Prochlorococcus marinus str. MIT 9313: one gene and its partner. The protein of the gene in region 1 binds, or shares a complex with, the protein of each later gene. Links are inferred from orthologs where the notes say so. Each region holds a gene or a part of one and is shown in the gene's direction. Other genes may lie near its edges.

Evidence for each region.
Region 2: the proteins of AKG35_RS11855 (region 1) and AKG35_RS11000 are in contact, whole or in part, in a solved structure (PDB 8RP0), measured with the Escherichia coli proteins. The link is inferred for Prochlorococcus marinus str. MIT 9313 from one-to-one orthologs.

What each region holds. Positions count from the first base shown.
Region 1 is NC_005071.1:2,345,423-2,355,509, forward strand. What follows is about bases 3,794-6,792. They hold AKG35_RS11855 (anthranilate synthase component I family protein), read left to right. Parts: upstream 3,794-4,622; coding sequence 4,623-5,963; downstream 5,964-6,792. Other genes in these bases: AKG35_RS11845 (ecotin), read right to left, coding at 3,794-3,918; queC (7-cyano-7-deazaguanine synthase QueC), read left to right, coding at 3,946-4,626; AKG35_RS11860 (aminotransferase class IV), read left to right, coding at 5,960-6,792. Also shown: AKG35_RS11825 (RNA polymerase sigma factor, RpoD/SigA family), read left to right, coding at 1-478; AKG35_RS11830 (Dps family protein), read left to right, coding at 508-990; AKG35_RS11835 (CTP synthase), read left to right, coding at 1,028-2,704; AKG35_RS11840 (7-carboxy-7-deazaguanine synthase QueE), read left to right, coding at 2,701-3,381; more of AKG35_RS11845, read right to left, coding at 3,385-3,793; more of AKG35_RS11860, read left to right, coding at 6,793-6,820; urea ABC transporter ATP-binding subunit UrtE, read right to left, coding at 6,851-7,558; urea ABC transporter ATP-binding protein UrtD, read right to left, coding at 7,602-8,354; urea ABC transporter permease subunit UrtC, read right to left, coding at 8,351-9,478; AKG35_RS11880 (ABC transporter permease subunit), read right to left, coding at 9,483-10,087. UniProt on the Escherichia coli protein: Part of a heterodimeric complex that catalyzes the two-step biosynthesis of 4-amino-4-deoxychorismate (ADC), a precursor of p-aminobenzoate (PABA) and tetrahydrofolate.
Region 2 is NC_005071.1:2,166,109-2,176,166, forward strand. Bases 7,002-9,971 are described here. They hold AKG35_RS11000 (anthranilate synthase component II), read left to right. Parts: upstream 7,002-8,167; coding sequence 8,168-8,776; downstream 8,777-9,971. Other genes in these bases: AKG35_RS10985 (DUF3285 domain-containing protein), read left to right, coding at 7,002-7,099; ybeY (rRNA maturation RNase YbeY), read left to right, coding at 7,107-7,670; AKG35_RS10995 (diacylglycerol kinase family protein), read left to right, coding at 7,695-8,153; AKG35_RS11005 (MBL fold metallo-hydrolase), read left to right, coding at 8,803-9,540; AKG35_RS11010 (pyridoxal phosphate-dependent aminotransferase), read right to left, coding at 9,590-9,971. Also shown: AKG35_RS10945 (AMP-binding protein), read right to left, coding at 1-1,091; AKG35_RS10950 (o-succinylbenzoate synthase), read right to left, coding at 1,088-2,056; menA (2-carboxy-1,4-naphthoquinone phytyltransferase), read right to left, coding at 2,061-3,035; AKG35_RS10960 (isochorismate synthase), read left to right, coding at 3,107-4,528; gshB (glutathione synthase), read right to left, coding at 4,492-5,418; grxC (glutaredoxin 3), read right to left, coding at 5,423-5,686; more of AKG35_RS10985, read left to right, coding at 6,908-7,001; more of AKG35_RS11010, read right to left, coding at 9,972-10,058. UniProt on the Escherichia coli protein: Part of a heterodimeric complex that catalyzes the two-step biosynthesis of 4-amino-4-deoxychorismate (ADC), a precursor of p-aminobenzoate (PABA) and tetrahydrofolate.

The sequences.
Region 1 (10,087 bases):
CGAAAAACTAAACCGCATCAAACGGGTTCAACAGGAGATTGCTAGCAGCCAAGGACGATTAGCTTCGATTGCCGATCTCGCCAAGGCACTTGGCCTTAGTGAAGAAACAGTGCGCCTAACCCTAATGAGGGTTCCACGTTCGATCTCCCTGGAAACTCGAATAGGCCAAGAACAAGACACCCAACTCGGCGATCTGCTGGAAGACAGCAACGCGACCCCAGAGGAGAAACTCACCCGCAATCAATTGCACAACGACCTTGAAATCTTGCTGGATGAACTAAGCAACCGCGAAGCGACAGTCATCAGACGACGTTTTGGACTTGAAGACGACACTCCGCAAACCCTGACGCAAATCGGCGAGGCAATGCATCTATCGCGAGAACGAGTGCGTCAGATTGAAACCCATGCCCTCTTGAAATTGCGTCAACCGCAACGTCGCTGCAAGGTACGGGACTACATTCAAAATCTCGATTCCTGATTAACACTTCACAAACGCACTGAATTTCAATACCTCAGACCTCCTTCATTGAAATCGGCATCCCAGCAGACAAACGAAAGGCAATCTCTGATGGCCTTGGAAGGGTTCTCGCCAATACCTATGTGCTCTACGGCAAAACCCACGGATTCCACTGGAACGTAACCAGCCCGATGTTCCACACGCTCCACCTGATGTTTATGGATCAATACACCGAGCGCTGGAATGCCCTCGATGTGATCGCCGAACGCATTCGTGCCCTTGGTTTTCTGGCACCCTTCGGCGGCAATACCCTCGGACAACTCGCTTCGATCAAGGAAGCGGAGCAACATCCCGCCACCCTCGAGATGCTGTGCGAGCTGGTCGATGGTCATGAAGAAGTGGCACGCACCGCTCGGGAAATTTTCAAACTGGCTGAAGCCGCCAATGACCAACCCAGCGCCGATCTATTAACCCAGCGGCTTGAGATTCACGAAAAAACCGCCTGGATGCTGCGCAGCCTGCTGGAAGCATAAGAAAGCCGAGCTAACTTAAAGAATCAGCCTGAAATTCATGGCCAAGTTCGTCTTTGTTACCGGTGGAGTCGTATCAAGCATCGGCAAGGGAATTGTGGCCGCGAGCCTTGGTCGCCTACTCAAATCGCGTGGCTACAGCGTCTCGATCCTGAAGCTGGATCCCTACCTCAATGTGGACCCAGGCACCATGAGTCCATTTCAACATGGTGAAGTGTTCGTTACCGAAGACGGCGCCGAAACCGACTTGGATCTTGGCCACTACGAGCGCTTTACTGACACAGCCATGTCACGCCTCAATAGCGTAACCACTGGCTCAATCTATCAAGCAGTCATCAATAAGGAACGGCGCGGCGACTACAACGGCGGCACTGTGCAAGTGATCCCCCACATCACTGGTGAGATTCGCGAACGCATCCACCGAGTAGCAGCCAATAGTGGCGCAGATGTCGTGATCACAGAAATCGGCGGCACTGTCGGAGACATCGAATCTCTGCCCTTCCTCGAAGCAATCCGTGAATTCCGTGGTGACGTAGGACGCAACGACCTCGCCTACATCCATGTGACCCTACTCCCGTTCATCGGCACATCCGGTGAACTCAAAACCAAGCCCACACAGCACTCCGTCAAGGAACTGCGCGCAATTGGCATACAACCAGATGTACTGGTTTGCCGCAGCGACCGCCCAATCAATGAAGACCTAAAGAGCAAAATTGGAGGCTTCTGCGGGGTACCAAACCGGGCTGTCATCACTGCTCTTGATGCCGACAGCATTTATGCCGTACCCATCTCACTAGAGGAAGAGGGCCTCTGTCTAGAAATGCTGGATGTACTCAACCTGACTGACCATGACAGCGACATGAAAAGCTGGGTTGAGCTGGTTCATAAGCTGCGCAACCCAGGTCCCGCTGTGAAGGTGGCCCTAGTCGGAAAATATGTGCAACTCAACGACGCCTACCTTTCAGTAGTAGAAGCCCTGCGCCATGCCTGCCTCACCCAAGACGCCTCCCTCGAGCTGTCTTGGGTCTGCGCCGAGCAGATCGAAACGCATGGTCCAGAAAACCTACTCAAAGGAATGGATGCTGTTGTAGTTCCTGGAGGCTTCGGTAACCGCGGCGTAGATGGCAAAGTTGCTGCCATTCGCTGGGCGAGAGAACAACGAGTGCCATTCCTAGGGCTTTGTCTAGGCATGCAATGCGCTGTGATCGAGTGGGCACGCAACCAGGCAGGACTCACTGGAGCCAGTAGTTCCGAGCTGGAGCCCGACACCAACCATCCTGTTATCCACCTCCTGCCAGAGCAACAAGACGTAGTCGATCTAGGCGGCACAATGAGGCTTGGTGTCTATCCATGCCGCATCGCACCAGACACGTTGGCACAGAAGCTTTATGGCGAACAGGTTGTCTACGAGCGCCACCGCCATCGCTATGAATTCAACAACTCCTACCGCAACCTATTTATTGAATCCGGCTACACCATCAGCGGTAGCTCACCCGATGGACGCCTCGTAGAACTGATCGAGCTGAAAGGTCATCCCTTCTTCACAGCCTGCCAATACCACCCTGAATTTCTCTCCCGACCCGGAAAACCCCATCCCCTCTTCCGGGGATTGATTGAGGCAGCTCAACTACGGCTACCAGCCTCACCTGACGAAGCCCTACGCCGACAAAGCCAGACCAACATCTCCGCTCAGGAGCAACCCAGCCGGATTGGATGACCGGCAATCTGCCGGTAGTAGAAACCTTCCATTCCCTACAAGGAGAAGGAGCCCATGTCGGTCGCAGCGCCTTCTTCATCAGGCTCGCCGGCTGTGATGTCGGCTGTTCATGGTGCGACACCAAGCACTCTTGGAACTCGAGAAACCATCCGCAAATCACGCTTGAACAACTAGCAGAGGAAACAGCAACAGCAGCAAAAGATGGCGCGGCCTTTGTGGTGTTGACCGGGGGTGAGCCATTGCAACACAACATCGCTCCCCTATGTGAAGCCCTACACAGGGCCACAGAAACAAACCACGGCGGGCCATTAGCAATCCATCTTGAAACCAGCGGAGTGAATCAGCTCAGCGGTGTTCCCACATGGATCACCCTCTCCCCAAAGCGCCATGCGCCACCTCGCACAGACTTATTAGCAGCTTGTCATGAGCTTAAAGTTGTAGTTCATGAAACAGACGATCTGAACTTCGCCGAAGACATGGCCAAAGCTGCCTTAGAAGCGAGAAAGAACGACAACGCCTCACAATCACGCCTCAGCAACACATCAAAGGAACCACTTCTCTTTCTGCAACCTGGCTGGAAAACAACAAGAGGTCAACAACTAGCTTTCGAGCACGTACAAAGTCATCCCCACTGGAGGCTCAGCATGCAAACCCACAAGTGGCTTGGTATACGTTGAACCTCAAAGCTTGATTGCCTCCCGCTGAGTGATCTCAGCCTTCCACAACCGCCAACGCACCTCTAAGCCGTCAGGTACATCAACCACTATCGGAAAGGAGGCGTTATAGGGCACCAAATAAGGCTTACTGCCAAGAACAAGAAAGCTCTCACGCTTCGGCTCATCAGGAGGACAAACCATGCGGGTGGACATCACCTTGACTGCACCTGCAACGCTATAGAGCATCCGCTGCTCAGCTCCTTGAAACCGCTCCATCCTCAGCCCTTGACCAGCCAAGTGATACTGATTGCAGACCAATTGGATCGTTCGACCCACAATCAACTGGACCCGCCAATCCACAGCATTAGTGGACAGGCCAGGATCAGAACTTTTTGCTAGCAACCCTGGGAGCTGAATCACCCAGCGTTGATGTCCAGCAATCGGCTGCGGGTAATCATTCAAATCCATTCGAGGTATTGCCCGCAGGGGTTCCAACACTGTCGTCGACCACAAAACAACCAGCCCGAAAAAGATTCTGTTCTGAATTGATGCCTGCATACCAACAAGCGCTAGAGAATGTCCAGCATGATCCACTCAACAACCATTGCCCTGCTATCAGGAGGTCTTGATTCCGCCACTGCCGCTGCCTTGGCAGTGGAAGCAGGTCAAAAGGTCATCGGACTTTCGTTCGATTACGGGCAACGACATCGCAAAGAACTGCAAGCCGCTGACGCGCTGGCGGCCCACATGGGTCTAAGCGAACACCATGTAATCAGTGTCAACCTTGGCAGTTGGGGAGGCTCCTCCCTCACCGATCTAACGCAAACAGTACCCAGTGAAGGAGTCGTTGACGGAGTGATCCCCAACACTTACGTACCTGGACGCAACACGGTCTTCATTGCCATTGGCCTCAGTCTTGCCGAAGCACGTAATGCCAATCAGCTGGTGTTAGGGATAAATGCAATGGACTACTCCGGCTATCCAGACTGCAGACCTGACTATCTCAGGGCCTATCAGAGCTTGGCTGATCTGGCGAATAAAGCTGGCCGTGAAGGACATGGAATCAAACTCTGGGCTCCTTTAATTGATTGGAACAAGAAACAAATTGTGCAAGAAGCACTTCGACTCGGAGTACCGATCGATAAAACCTGGAGCTGCTATAGCGGAGGCGATCATGCCTGCGGTATATGCGACAGCTGCCGCATCCGCGATGCAGCTTTGAGCGAGGCTGGCAGATCAGATCTCTGCAGCAAGTCAACACCATGACTTCTCTAGAGCGGCGACTTTGCCGCTGGCAAGAACCAGCGAAGTTGGCAAAACAACTCACCAAAACTTGGGGAGAAGCTGGGCTTGTCTGGCTGGATGGAGACGGCAGTGGTCTAGGTCGTTGGGCGACCCTGGCAGTCGATCCCATTAATCAGATTTGTTGCCGAGGCATCCCTGGCGAAAAAGGCGCCAGCAACCCATTCGAAGCCCTACGTGATCTAGAACCAGGACACTGGACAGGCTGGCTTAGCTACGAAGCAGCAGCATGGATAGAACCCAAAAATCCCTGGAAAGCAGATTGCATGGCGACTCTGTGGATGGCGCAACATGACCCAGTACTGCGATTTGACCTTCAAAAGCATCAACTCTGGATTGAAGGATGTCATCCCAAACGACTGCAAGAATTGGCAAGCTGGCTAGAAGCCAACCCACCTGAAGATGCACCTAAAAGGAGCAAAGATGAGTCGTTACTTGCAACAACAGACCTCAATATTCCCGTCAATGCATGGCAATGGCTCACCACTAGAGCTGACTATGCACGTGATGTGCAGCAGATCAGACATTGGATTGCCAACGGCGATATTTTCCAAGCCAATCTCAGCGCTTGCTGTACCACCACGATCCCTTCCGGAAGCTTCGCCGTAGACCTTTTCCTAAAACTTCGTCACCACAACCCAGCTCCATTTGCCGGCCTAGTGATAGCTGCAGGCCTTGCAAACGGTGAAGCCGTGATCTCCGCCTCTCCAGAGCGTTTCCTAAAAGCACTCCCCACAGGAGAAATTGAAACTCGACCAATCAAAGGGACCCGACCACGCCACCCCAATCAAAGCCAAGACTCTGATCTGGCAGCTGATCTTGTTTGCAGCAGCAAAGACCGAGCTGAAAACGTGATGATCGTCGATCTATTGCGCAACGATCTAGGGCGAGTCTGTCAACCCGGCTCCATCACAGTGCCTCAATTGGTAGGCCTTGAGAGCTATCCCCATGTGCATCACCTCACCTCAATAGTGCAAGGACGGCTTCGATCAGACCAATCTTGGGTAGACCTACTACAAGCCTGTTGGCCGGGAGGCTCCATCAGCGGTGCCCCCAAGCTGCGCGCCTGTCAGCGGCTGAACGAACTGGAACCAACAGCACGCGGGCCCTATTGCGGATCGTTGTTGCATCTCAACTGGGATGGGCAGCTCGACAGCAGCATTCTGATTCGCTCGATGTTGCTCGAGGGGAACACGTTACGAGCCCATGCCGGCTGCGGCATCGTGACCGGTTCCGACCCCTATTGCGAAGCTGATGAGCTGAACTGGAAACTGCTGCCACTACTGGAGGCACTGCAATGAAAAACCAGATTGCCTGGATCGATGGCAGCTGGGGTAGCACTGCGGAGCTCGCTCTTCCTCTAGGAGATCGAGGCCTGCAGCTTGCCGATGGCATCTTTGAGACAATTCTGATCCTTGATGGACATCCACAACTCCTCAATGCTCATCTCAGCCGCTGGCAGACCAGCGCATGCCTACTAGAGATGGCCCCCCCGCCTACAGCGAAATGGTTGACACCTCTGATCAAAGAGGGCCTGAAACAATGCAACTTGGACAATGGCAATGGGGCCCTGCGCCTCAACTGGAGCCGTGGCGATAGGTCAAGCCGAGGCATCAGCCTGCCCCAGAGCAACCCGAGTTCAACAACCCATCGCTTCTGGCTAGAGCTGAATGCAGTGGAGCCCTGCTTTACTCCACTTACCACGATCATCAGTTGCCATGAGCGTCGCAACGCCAATAGTCGCTTGAGTCGTTGCAAAACCTTCGCCTACGGTCAAGCGATACAGGCCCGCCACGAAGCACAAAAAGCGAATTGCGATGAGGCCATCCTGCTAAGCACAAGCGGTGAACTTTGTTGTGGCAGTACCGCCAACCTCATCGTGCGACGAAACAATCATTGGCTCACACCTCGGCTTGCTAGTGGCTGTCTACCAGGTGTCATGCGACAACAGGGCCTCGAACAAGGATGGCTGCAAGAAACTCAACTAGAAGCCACACCAGAAAAAGATGATCAATGGCTACTGATTAATAGCCTCAGCTGCCAACCCATCGTGAAGCTCGATGATCATCTGCTCAGAGCATGGTCGGATCCTGAAGGCCTTTGGTACTCCCTCTTAAAAGCCAACAACACTGACACTTCTCCCAGACATACAGATTAATGCCCCAGCCCTAAACATCTCCATACGCACTCATACACTGAGGAATTGATCCACCACTGCCTGACTAAGATCGCTGGTCGGACCACTGGCCACAATGCCACCTCGTTGCATGGCGTAGTAGCGATCAGCTTGACGAACAAAGTGCAGATGCTGCTCTACCAAAAGAACGCCAATCCCTGTCTCGGCAATGATGCGTCGAACAGCCCTTTCAATGTCTTGAACGATATTGGGCTGAATACCCTCTGTCGGTTCATCTAGCAGGAGCAATTTCGGCTTACCAAGCAGAGCCCGAGCAATCGCAAGCTGCTGCTGTTGCCCACCACTGAGGTCTCCGCCCTTACGCGGCAAAAACTCCTGCAGGATCGGGAACAACTCATAAACAAGCGGGTCAATGCTGTGGTTTCGCGCCAAGCCGCCGGGCAATGCCTCCATCCCTAGCATCAGGTTCTCCTCCACCGTCAGATGGGGAATAATTTCTCGCCCCTGAGGCACATAACCAATGCCAGCACGTGCCCGCTGATGCGGAGGATGGCGATCCAAGCCTTCACCATTAAACAGAATCTCTCCACTACGAGGACGCAACAGACCGATCAATGATTTCAACAAGGTGGTCTTGCCCACACCGTTGCGGCCAATCAAGCAGACCATCTCACCAGCTTTCACAGTGAGGTCGACATCCCTAAGGATATGGCTCTCACCGTAGTAGGTGTTTAGACCACGGATCTCAAGAATGGTCATCGGTTGCAGAGAATCATGAACTGCATAGGTAGAAAGCGCTGCATCAGGCAACCTCCTCATTACGACCTAAATACACCTCGATCACGCGTGGATCACACTGAATCTGATCCATCGAGCCCTCGCAGAGAACGTGGCCCTGATGAAGAACAGAAACCTGACTCTCCAGGCGCCGGATGAACTCCATGTCATGGTCAATCACCAAAACAGTGTGATCACCAACGAGAGACTTGAGCAGATCCGCGGTGAGATCTGTTTCCTCATCCGTCAAACCAGCAACTGGCTCATCAACCAATAACAGGTCGGGTGACTGACCCACAAGCATGGCGATCTCCAACCACTGCTTCTGCCCATGAGACAACGATCCAGCAACTTGATGCGCACGTGTCTGCAGGGAAACGATACCCATCAAATGGGCTATGCGATCGCGCTCAACAGCATTAAGACCTGAGCTTAAAAGTGGCCAAGGGCGCTTTGGATGACTGACCGCCAAGGCGAGGTTTTCCTCAACAGTGAGGTTTTCGAAGACTCTCGGGCTCTGAAACTTCCTACCAATCCCAAGCCGGGCAATCCTGTGTTCCGGCTTGTTTAAAAGAGATTGGCCCTTAAACAAAACATCACCTGCCGTTGGTCGAAGCTTGCCAGTAATCACGTCAAGGAAGGTGGTCTTGCCTGCACCGTTGGGACCAATCACGGCACGCAGTTCTCCTGGCTGCAGGCTGAGATTGAGATCACGCAGTGCCATAAAGCCATCAAAGCTGACACTGATTTGACTCAACTCAAGCAAAGCGGTTGTCATGACTTCACCTCCTCCTTGCCATCCATTTCCAAGCGTGGATAGGTGCCGATCCTGCGCGCGACACCCAAGCGAGTAAGCAGGTTTCGTGGCCCACCCGCCTGCCACCAGCCCACAACACCTTCTGGTAGTGCCGTAACGACGAGAATAAACAAGCCTCCCAGGATAAATAGCCAGCCTTCTGGCCAAACCGTGCTGATTTGGCTCCTCGCCAAATTAATGACTAGAGCGCCAAGAATGGCACCAATCAAAGTTCCGCGTCCACCCACTGCCACCCAAATCACCATGTCGATTGAGAAGGGAACAGTCATGTATTGAGGCGAGACGATGCCGGACTGCACGGTGTAAAGAGCACCACCGATGCCGGCCAAGCCACCAGCCATCGCAAACACGATGGTTTTAAACAAGGTGGGGTTGTAACCAGCAAAACGCAAACGCGGCTCATCATCGCGAATGGCGATCAACACTTCCCCAAAACGGCCACGCACCACCCAGCGCACAGCCAACCAGGCCAGGATCACCATCACGGCCGTTAACCAGAAGAAGCCTCGCTGCATGAATGCAGAGCCCACCTGCTGGCCAAAAAGCTCTGTGACATCGGTCTTAAGACCGTTGGTGCCATTGATCAGTTTCTGCTGTCCGTTGAAGAAATTAAAGAAAACCAGCAAGGCGGCCTGGGTAAGAATCGAAAAATAAACTCCCTTGATCCGGTTGCGGAACACCAAGTTGCCTAACAGCGCGGCAAGCAGTGCAGGGATCAACCAGATGGCAATCAGCGTGAACCAAGGCGAATGAAACGGCTGCCAAAATCCAGGCAGTTGATCCACCCCATAAAGGCCAAAGAACTCTGGAATCCCGTTGGGTTGTTCGCTCGAGCTGTTGAGCTGAAGGTACATTGCGGCTGCGTAACCACCGAGCGCAAAGAAGATGCCCTGACCCAGGCTCAATAAGCCTGTAAAACCCCAAATCAAATCGATGCCGAGGGCCACGATTGAGAGAGAGAGAAAACGACCGAGCAGGTTGAGCCCAAATACCGACACCACTGCAGGCGCCGCCACAATCGCAGCAATGATCAAGACCCAGACAATCACCAGGGGCCAACGGCGTTGTTGAAACGCTTGCAACATCGATTTAAGCCTCCACCATGCGTCCCCTCTGGGGAAACAGACCAGCAGGTCGGAACTGCAGGAACACCACAATCAGCGCAAACACCATTACCTGGGCCATGCTCGTGGTAGCAAAAAAATCAACCACACTCGCCAAAGGCGCAGGCATCGAAGGCCAGATACTGAGCAAACGGCCAGCACCGATCAGGTCTGTTAGCACCCCAATAGCAAAGGAGGCCAACACGGTACCGAACAGATTTCCCACACCTCCAAGCACCACCACCATGAAGCAACCAACGATATAAGAAGTGCCGACGTTGGGTCCCACGGAGCCCAACAAAGACACCGCGACCCCAGCGATGCCAGCCAAACCGGAGCCGATACCAAAGGTAAGCACATCCACAGTATCGGTTGAGATTCCAAGGCAATCACTCATGGAACGATTCTGAGTCACTGCCCTGATGCGCATCCCCCACACACTGCGATTCAAAAACCAGGTGATACCGAGTACAGCGAGGATCGTGATCACAATGATCACCAAGCGTGGTACAGGGAAGGTCATGCCCGACAGTTCAATCCCCCCACGCATCCACTTAGGTGCCGTGACATCGACATTGCGAGAGGTCGCAC
Region 2 (10,058 bases), 180 kb from region 1 along the record:
TGGCGTAGTTGCTTGATCAAATCCTCTCCATTCGCCCCAGCAGCAGGACGCACAAGCGCCACCAAGCGTTGCCCCCATTCCCTGTCTTCAACAGCAAGCAGCAACACAGCCTCAACAGGCAAACCAACCGCCGCCACTTGTAAACGGGCCTCCAACTGTTCAGGGAACACCGTTTCACCACCAGAGTGAATCGCTCCATCCAAGCGGCCAGCAATGCTGAGCCAAACCCGGTTGCTCTCAGTGATCAAGCAACCAGCATCTCCAGAGGTCCACCAACCTTGCTGATCGCGAACATCCTCCAAGCCCTCACCCAACCAGCGCGCCAACGCCAACCGCGCCGTTCGAACTTGCAACGCGCCTGCTTGCGTCAACTGCAGCTCCACATCTTCAAGCGGTGATCCACAGCCCGTCGCACCCGCCAGGAAATCCTCAGGAGCAAGCGCTGTCACCATCGCCGCTGTCTCAGTTGCTCCATAGCAGGGTGCCAAGCGCAAGCCTTCGGCCCGTGCCGCTTTCATCAACCCTGGCGAAAGCACTGCTCCACCAACCCAAATCACAGCACAAGCCTTCAACACACGCACACCAGCGTTATGCGTCAACAACCGCTGCAGTTGTGTTGGCACCAAAGACATCAAGACCAGTTGCTCTCCCCATCCCGGCAACGAGCCACACAACTGCTCTAAAGCGTCTGGATCCCTCATCAAGCCAGGCTGTAGCCATGTATGCCCAATACGCCAACAACGACTACGCCACCAAGACATCAAGCCACTAACGTGATGCAACGGTAAAGGATTAAGCACCATGCATTGCTGCAGGTCGTAACCCTGCTGCTGAAGCCATTGACCTGTAGCCGAAGCTGATAAGTCGAGATGGCTACAAGGCTGCAAACAGTGCTGCTGTCCGCCGGAGGTGCCTCCACTTGCGACCACCACACCAGGACCATCAGGCAAAAGAGCCCTAGGGATCAAACCGCTAGTTCCAAGAGGCGGCAGCAGTTGCACCCAATCGCCTTGCTCCAAGGCCTGAGCGAGCTGCAAGGCCCTTTGCTCAGCCTGAGCGGGATTGCAACGCAGGGCAACCAACTCCCTCATGCCGCCGCCCAGACCACTTCGGGATCAGCGCTAAATAAAGGTCCATCAGGGCACCAACCCGGGGCCAGGCCAGGAGCCACTGGTGTAGGGCCCTGATGCTGCAAAGCAGCGAGATGGTGCAGCCAACGCCGACCAATGCCGGTTTCAAAGGCCGTGCTCAACATCCGGTAGCCAACACCCTCCTGCAGCCCCCTCAGCAGAGGTCTGGGATCACCGTCTAAAAGCGGACGCCGCACCTGCCAGCCAGACCATGACTCTCGCAGTGATGGATCAAGCACAAGCGACTCATCAAGAGCCACGGGAACCTGTTGCGCCAAAGCTCTTAACCCCTCAAGATCACCAGCAGGCAAAGGTTGTTCCAACCATTCCAGCCTCGGATCCTGCAGACATCGCTCCACCCACCAGCTGACCACACTGCGATCCCAACCGCCATTGCCATCAAGCCTGAAACGCGCATGCTCTGGCAGCCGCTCCAACAATTGCAACAAGAGGCGCCGCTCCAGTGCATCTGGAGCGACCGCCACCTTCCACTTCACAGTGAAGGGATCAGCTGCTGAGGGAACCCTCTCAAGCATGGAATCCAAAGCCTTCAAAAGAGGCTGCCCCGCCGGCAACAACACAGCCGAGGCAGGCGCCGCAAGCCAACCGCCTGCTGCCACAGACCCCACGAGGCCATCCAATTCCGCCAGAGCTGCACCCACGCCAAAAGCCAAAGGCGCAGGCCAAAACGCCATTCCATCCTCCAACTCCAAACGCGTTGGGGCCAAGCGCAGCTGGACCAAACAATCTCCGCAGGCCTTTAAACCAGCCACATCCATCGGAGCCACCTCCCCCCAACCACAACGACCCGCGCAATCCTCCAATCTCAGCAACCAACCCTGACGTTCTTCAACAACCCCCTGAGCCGTCTGCAACACCCGACTCAAACGAAATGAAAACGGTTTGCACTGAAACTTGAGAGCCATCAACTCAACCTGCGCTAGATAGCGCAAAGCCCAAGCAAGGCGCTAGCGCTAGGCCCAAGCTCAACCCCAAGCCATTGAGCGCCTGAAAGCGCAATGCCAAAAACTTGCTGCCACGAATCTTCTCTGGCTGATCATGGTGATGGCGAAGCAAACGGACCAGCGCTGCTCCTGCAGGCAATCCCAAACCACCAAGCAGAGCTGTCAGCGGCCAATCTCCCTGCAGCACAGGGATCCACTCCAGAGCAAACACAAGCGAAAGAATCCAGGGCACCAAAGCCGCCGCACGAGCTGTGCCCAAGCGCACCACAGGCGATCGTTTGCCAAAAGCCGCATCCTCAGCGACTTGATGAAAATGAGAGCAAAAGAGCACCAAGGTTGTCGCTAAGGCCGGACCACTCCCCAGGGTGAACGCCGTTGCCCATGGAATCACTGATCCATCACCGTTGAGCGGTGCTAACGCCAACAAGGCAGCGGCAGTAGCGAAAGGGCCAAAAGCCAACCAACACAGCGGCTCACCGAGGCCTATGTAGCCCCAGCGAAAGGGCGGCCCCTGGTAGAGATATCCCAAACCACAACTCACCAGCACCAAAAAGAGCACAGCAGCACTACTGCGCAAAGCCAACAGCAACATCAACAACAAGCCCAGCACGAGCGCTAAGTGAGCAAAGCGGCGCACAGGTCTCCGCTGACCCAGCAGCGCAACCACCGAATGCAACTTGGTGAAGCTGTCCACGCCGGTATCTGCATCAAAGAGGTCGTTGCTGAGGTTTTCCCAAAGCAAAAGCAGCACAGCAGCAACCAAAAAGCCAAGCAGTTGATCAAGACGCACTGCTTCGCCGGCCCCCACCCGCCAACCAGCCGCCAGCAACGCCGGCATCACTGCCACGGAGTACATCGGCCACTTGATCGCGGCTTTCCAAAGAGCTCGCCTTGTAGAGGCCTTGGCGTAAAGGGATGCAACATCCTGCTGGTCTGGCATGGGAAAGAAGCCTGGAAACCAGGGAAAGGCCCATACATTTGAGCAGGACCCGCGCTCAACTCCGATCCCGGATGAAAGCTGACCGTAGTTTCAGCAACCTTTTAACTGCCGCATCCCGGGGCTGGTGCGAGCGCAAGGGCGATGAAGGTGTCCTCAGCCTGGCCCTGCCTCTCGACGAGGTGGATCCCCTGTGCCACCTGCCCTTACTAGCCGATGAGCATCCCTTCCAGTTTCTCTGGGATAGTGCACCAGGCCTTTGCTTTGCAGCAGCTGGTCAGTGCCAAAGCCTTGATCTTGCAGGCCCCAGACGCTTTGAGCTAGCCCAACGATTCAGCGATACAACCCTGGCACGCCTCACAGACGCGACGCCCAACACCCCTGCCCAGGCTCGAGCCAAAATCCTGCTGGCCTTTTCCTTTTTCGACCATCCCGCAGAACGACAACGCAGCCAGATCCACACCAGTGCAGTTCAAGCGGTACTGCCACGCTGGCAACTCAGCCGCCAGGGTCGACACGGTTGGCTGCGTCTCAATGGCGTAATCACCCAGCAAGCAGAAGCGCGCGACCTAGCAGAACAGCTTTGGCTGATGGCGGAAAACCTGCTCGACCCCAATCACAATTCAAAAGATTTCTGGCCCAGCAGCGTCCGCGGCACCACGGCACTCCAGCCCTGGCAGGAGTGTTACAGACCAGCTCTCAAACGCGGACTGGATTTAGTGAGCAGCGGTGAGCTCAACAAATTGGTGCTGGCTGTGCGCCAATCCATTCAGCTCCAAGCACCCTTAAACCCGCTGCCAGTACTGGCCAAGCTACGTCAACAACAATCAGGTAGCTGCCGCTTCTTATGGCGAAGAACTCACGAGGATGCCTTCTTTGGAGCTTCGCCTGAACGACTACTCAGCCTGCAAGGGAATCAGCTACGCACCGACGCTCTAGCCGGCACTGCTGATCGCAATGACGATGGACAGGGCCTACTCCGCTCGGAAAAGGACCGTCGCGAGCATGAACTTGTCGTTGCCTCAATTACCAGTCAGCTGTGCAATCAAGGACTGACACCACGGCGACCACGGAACCCCCAGCTCGCTCGTCATGGCCAACTGGTGCATCTGCATACACCGATTACAGCCAATGCCATGGGTCACACATCCCTCAATCTCGCCAAAATTCTCCATCCAACTCCGGCGGTCGCGGGTCTGCCTTGCCGAGAGGCGATGGCCTGGCTGCGCACATTGGAACCTTTTGAACGTGGCAGCTATGCGGCGCCGATTGGCTGGATCGACAGCCAAGGCGACACGGAACTGCGCGTAGCCATCCGTTGTGGCCACGCCAGAGGTTCAGTGCTTGATCTCACTGCTGGAGCTGGTTTGGTCCGAGGGTCTGTGGTCGAACGCGAATTACAAGAAGTTGGCATGAAGCTGTCTGTACTGGCCGACCAACTCGATCTGGATGCCAAGGATCACCCAAGACTGACCAGCAAACGCGCAATCACTTGATCAGCCAGGGGAACCCCCTTGAGGCGCTCAACCTCTCTAATGCCAGTAGGACTGGTGACATTGATCTCACTCAGCAGGCCATCAATCACATCAATTCCCACAAAAAACAAACCCTGCTCTCTCAAAACGGGTGCCAATTCTGCACAGATCTGCAATTCACGACTGTCGAGCTCTGTGGGTTCCGGGCGACCACCCATGGCAAGGTTGCTACGAAAATCTCCAGCCTTAGGACGACGGTTCACGGCACCAAGAGGCTCTCCATCCACCAACAGGATGCGCTTGTCTCCTTCAATGACAGCCGGCAAAAACCGCTGAACCATCACCGGTAGCTGCTCCTGATCCGTGACCAACTCCAGCAAGGCCTCAAGTCCGGGAGCGGCCCCAGCGACTCGCACCAGCCCCTGACCAGCTCGACCCCCTAAAGGTTTGAGCACCACCTCTTCTTGCTCACGGGCAAAGGCAGCAAGCTCACTGACCCGACTGGCCACAAGCGTGGGAGCCATCAGGTTGTTGAAGCGCAGCGCACCGAGCTTTTCATTCCAGGCCCGCAGCGCCGCTGGCCTATTGAGCACGCACACACCAGCCCGCTCTGCCAGCTCGAGCAAATGGGTGGCATAGAGATAGCCCTCATCGACCGGGGGATCCTTACGCATCCAGATGCAGGCGAAGTCCGTTAGAGGAAGGCTGCGGGGCTCACCGGTGCTAATCCAAGGCTCAGCTACCACAGGGACGGCAATCGCAGAGAGCTGATCTCCACGAGCCTGAAGATCAGCGGGAGTACAAGCCCAAACCTCAATTGATGCCCGTTGGGCCGCCTGCATCAACGCAGCTGAGGAATCCTTGGCAGGTTGAATGCACTGCAGGGGATCCAAGACGAACAGCTGTCGCATGGCTTCAGACCTTGCCTTGGAGCAAACCATCAAGTTTTTGAGCCCCCTCAAGGGCATGCAACTCATCGCAGCCACCAATGCTCAGATCATCGATAAAGATCTGGGGCAACGTGTTTTTTCCCCCAGCCCGGCTCGCCATCACTGCGCGGGCTGCCTGGTCGCCATCGATGGCGTGCTCCTGGTAACTCACCCCTTTGCGATCCAAGAGAGCCTTGGCACGCAGGCAGAATGGGCATGACTGCCAGGTATAGATCTCAACCTTGGCCATGGCACTGTGATCACGTCACTGAGATCCTATGCAGGCTGGCCCCGCTGATAGCGTCAGATCTCTGGACTCAAGCACCAACGTTGCTGGACCTCACCGACTTCAAACGCGATCTTTCTGAGCTCACCGACCGCCTGGGCCAAGCCCAGGACTGTCTTTGACGTTCCTGCTCTAAACGCTCGCCAACAAGATCTCGAGCAACTCGCTGCTCAACCAGATTTCTGGAACGACCAGCAAAACGCCCAGAAGCAGATGCGTCAGCTGGACGAAGTTAAAGCCCAGCTAACGCAAATCACGCTCTGGCGTAGTGCCGTCAATGATGCCCAGGCAACCTTAGAGCTCTACGACCTAGAGCCAGACGACGAGATGCTCAGCGAAGCCCAATCGGGGCTGAAACAGCTGCGCCAAGGGCTTGATCGCTGGGAGCTCGAACGACTACTTAGCGGCGAGTACGACAAGGAAGGCGCCGTGCTCTCAATTAACGCTGGAGCTGGTGGCACAGATGCTCAAGACTGGGCTCAGATGCTGCTCAGGATGTACACCCGCTGGGCAGAGGATCACGACATGACCGTGACCGTGGACGAGCTTTCCGAAGGGGAAGAGGCAGGAATTAAAAGCGCCACGGTAGAGATTGAAGGCCGCTATGCCTACGGCTATCTGCGTAATGAAAAGGGCACCCACCGCTTGGTGAGAATCTCTCCTTTCAACGCCAATGGCAAGCGCCAAACAAGCTTTGCAGGCGTGGAGATCATGCCAAAAATCGATCAGGAAGTAGAGCTCGATATCCCCGAGAAAGATCTAGAAGTCACCACCAGCCGCTCCGGTGGCGCCGGGGGCCAAAACGTCAACAAGGTGGAGACAGCCGTACGCATTCTTCATATCCCAACAGGATTAGCGGTGCGCTGTACGCAAGAGCGCTCACAACTACAAAACAAAGAAAAGGCATTGGCTCTACTGAAAGCCAAGCTGATGGTGATCGCCCAGGAGCAGCGTGCTGCCGAGATCGCTGACATCCGCGGCGATATCGTTGAAGCTGCCTGGGGCAATCAGATCCGCAACTATGTCTTCCATCCCTACCAAATGGTGAAAGACCTGCGCACAGCAGAAGAAACCACAGACGTGCAAGCGGTGATGAATGGTGATTTAGACCGATTCATTCAGACCCTGCTGCGTCAGGGTGTCGATCGTCCAGGCAGTGATATGGATCAATAAATCAGACATGCAATGACGACAGATCCAAGCTCCAAGGAGCCTCCATCACAAGCAACACCACCGCCAAGCTTCGTAAAACTGGCGATGCGCAACATGGTGCGCAAAGGTGGACAGAGCCTGTGGCACTTCGGCCTCACCGCCTTTGGCGTTGTGGGGTTCATCTTGATGATTGCCTGGCTCGGCAGGCCCACACTTCCCCATTGATGCGCGCATGAGCGCACTGCAAACCTCTCCGATCAACCTCGACCTCGATCTGGCCTTTCATCCCGCCAACGATGATGCTTTGACGAGCTTGGTTGATGCAGACACAAAGCGCCGCCTCACTCACGCAAGTCCCTGGCAGCAAGACCTCACAGCCTGGATTGAAAGCGTCCGTCGTGACCCAACCCTGACCTGTCCTGAGATTGTGCGCCTCAGCCCGATGCTCAGCCTGGGCCTTCAACTCACGGATGACGCCACCATCACTGAACTGAATCACTCTTGGCGCCAACGATCTGAATCGACTGACGTCCTCTCCTTCCCAGCACTGGATAACAGCCTCGTCCTACCAACAGACACTTGCGTCGAACTGGGCGACATTGTCGTCTCAGTGCAAACAGCACAACGCCAAGCCAAACAACACAGCCATGAACTTGGCCTAGAACTCCGCTGGTTGGTAAGCCATGGCCTCCTGCATCTACTGGGCTGGGACCACCCAACAGATCAGAGCCTGAAAACGATGCTGAGCTACCAGGAGCAACTTCTCAGCATCAACGGTAAGGTTCATCACCACTAGTGATGCAATCCAAGAGATCACTACATGCTCCCTCAGACCAACAATTTGTTGTCCGAAGAGATCACCCCACTATCCAGCCAAGGGCATCAAGCTGCCCGGCGGGGCGCCTGGCGAATTGCCGCAGACCTACCAAGCAGCTTTCGCTACGCAGCCCAAGGTCTGGCCTATGGCATCGTCAGTCAGCGCAACTTCCGCATCCATGTCGTAATCGGTGCCGTCGTTTTCGGTCTGGGGCTCTGGCTGCAACTGAATCTCAACGATCTAGCCGTCTTGGTTCTCACTGTGGCGGCAGTACTTGTCTTGGAGTTGCTCAATACATCCATCGAAGCTGTGGTGGACCTAGCAATCGGTCGCCGCTTTCACCCCCTTGCCCGCATCGCCAAAGACACTGCTGCTGCTGCTGTGATGGTTGCCGCCATTAGCTCTCTACTGATTGCCCTGCTGCTGCTGCTCCCTCCTCTACTGATCCGCCTTGGGCTCTGACGCCCTGCAGCCCCATGCTCCTAATTATCGACAACTACGACAGCTTCACCTTCAACCTGGTGCAGTATTTAGGGGAACTGGCCGCAAAGCATCCTGTCGCTGCTGATCTACGGGTTGAGCGCAACGATGCTCTCTGCCTCAGCCAAATCAGGGAGCTACACCCCGCCGCCATCCTGCTCTCACCTGGTCCGGGCAATCCTGATCAATCCGGAGTTTGCCTGGAGGTGCTGACCGAGCTGGCTCCCACAATCCCCACCCTCGGGGTGTGCTTGGGGCATCAAGCCCTAGCTCAAGCCTACGGAGGCAAGGTGGTGCAAGCTGATGAACTGATGCATGGCAAAACCTCGCCTGTGCTGCACAACGGCGAAGGGCTGTTTAAAGGCTTACCCCTACCACTCACTGCTACCAGATATCACAGCCTGATTGCCGAGCGAGAGAGCCTGCCGGACTGCCTAGAAGTCACCGCATGGCTAGAGGACGGCACAATCATGGGCCTACGTCATCGAACACACCCCCATCTACAAGGAGTGCAGTTCCATCCCGAAAGTGTGCTCACAGAAGCAGGCCATCAACTGCTTACCAACTTTTTGCGTCTGACTGAAGCCAGCGAAAAGCACTGCTAACTTCCAAAACACTCCCGCTTCCACTCATGCCTTCCCTCTTCAAGGTTCTGAGCACCCGTAGCCTTTCTGCAGCTTCAGCTGTGGGTTTAGTACTGTCCTCAGCCTCCTCGGCCATTGCCGGCGGAGTCACGATTACGAGTTACGGCCACAGTGCTCTACTGATCCAAGGCGGTGGGCAATCGGTGTTGCTCAACCCATTCAAGGCCGTGGGCTGCGCTGCAGGCCTGCGCGAGCCCCGGGTGAATGCCACTGTGATCCTTGCCAGCTCTGAGCTTGCTGATGAAGGAGCTCAAGTCGCTAGTGGTCGCTTCCTCGTGCAACCAGGTTCATACCGCATTGGCGGCTTAAACCTAGAGGGATTTGCGGCTCCCCATGACCGCCTGGGCGGTCGCCGTTTCGGCCAAGCCACCCTCTGGCGCTGGCAACAAGGCGGCCTGCAATTTGCTCACCTTGGCGGCAGCGCTGCCTCTTTATCGGGAGAAGACAAAGTTCTGCTTGGACGTCCCGACGTCTTGATCATCGGCGTAGGGGGTGGCGCCAAGGTCTATGACGGCGCTGAAGCAGCACAAGTCGTCAATGCACTCAATCCACGCCGAGTCATCCCAGTGCAATACGTGAGTGGTGCAGCGCCAAGCGACTGTGATCAAACAGGGGTGCAACCATTCCTTGATGCGATGGCAGGTACACCGGTCAAGCAAACAGGAACGACCATCAGCCTGCCGAGCGATCTGGGTGATGGACCCGTCATTGAGGTGATGCGCTAACAGCGCATCCATAGCCTGAGTGAGTCGATCAGCATGTCTTGCCGATCACTCAGGCTGCAAGAGACTCAACAGTGGCAAAGGCTTGCCAAAATTGCTGCATTTGCTCAATCGTGCCGATGCTGACCCGCAAGGATCCATCAATCAGCGGTTTGCCAGTCATCAGCCGAACCAAGATGCCTCGCTTGCGTAAGGCTGCTTCCACCTCTGTTGGTTGCTGCTGCGGCCAGATCAACAGGTAATTCCCTCCATCAAGGTGGTAAGGCACACCAGAAGCATCAAGACGAGCGCTAATCCAATCACGCGCCTTCAACACATCAGCCACGTAGGCATCCACGTAAGCCTGATCATCAAGAGCCGCGAAAGCTGCTGTTACCGCAAAGCTATTGATGTCATAAGGCCCAGTCACACGACTGACGCGATCGATCACATCAGCAGAGCCGATCGCAAACCCCATGCGCAGACCAGCCAAACCTGCGGTTTTGGCCAGCGAACGCAACACCAACAGATTCGGGGTAACA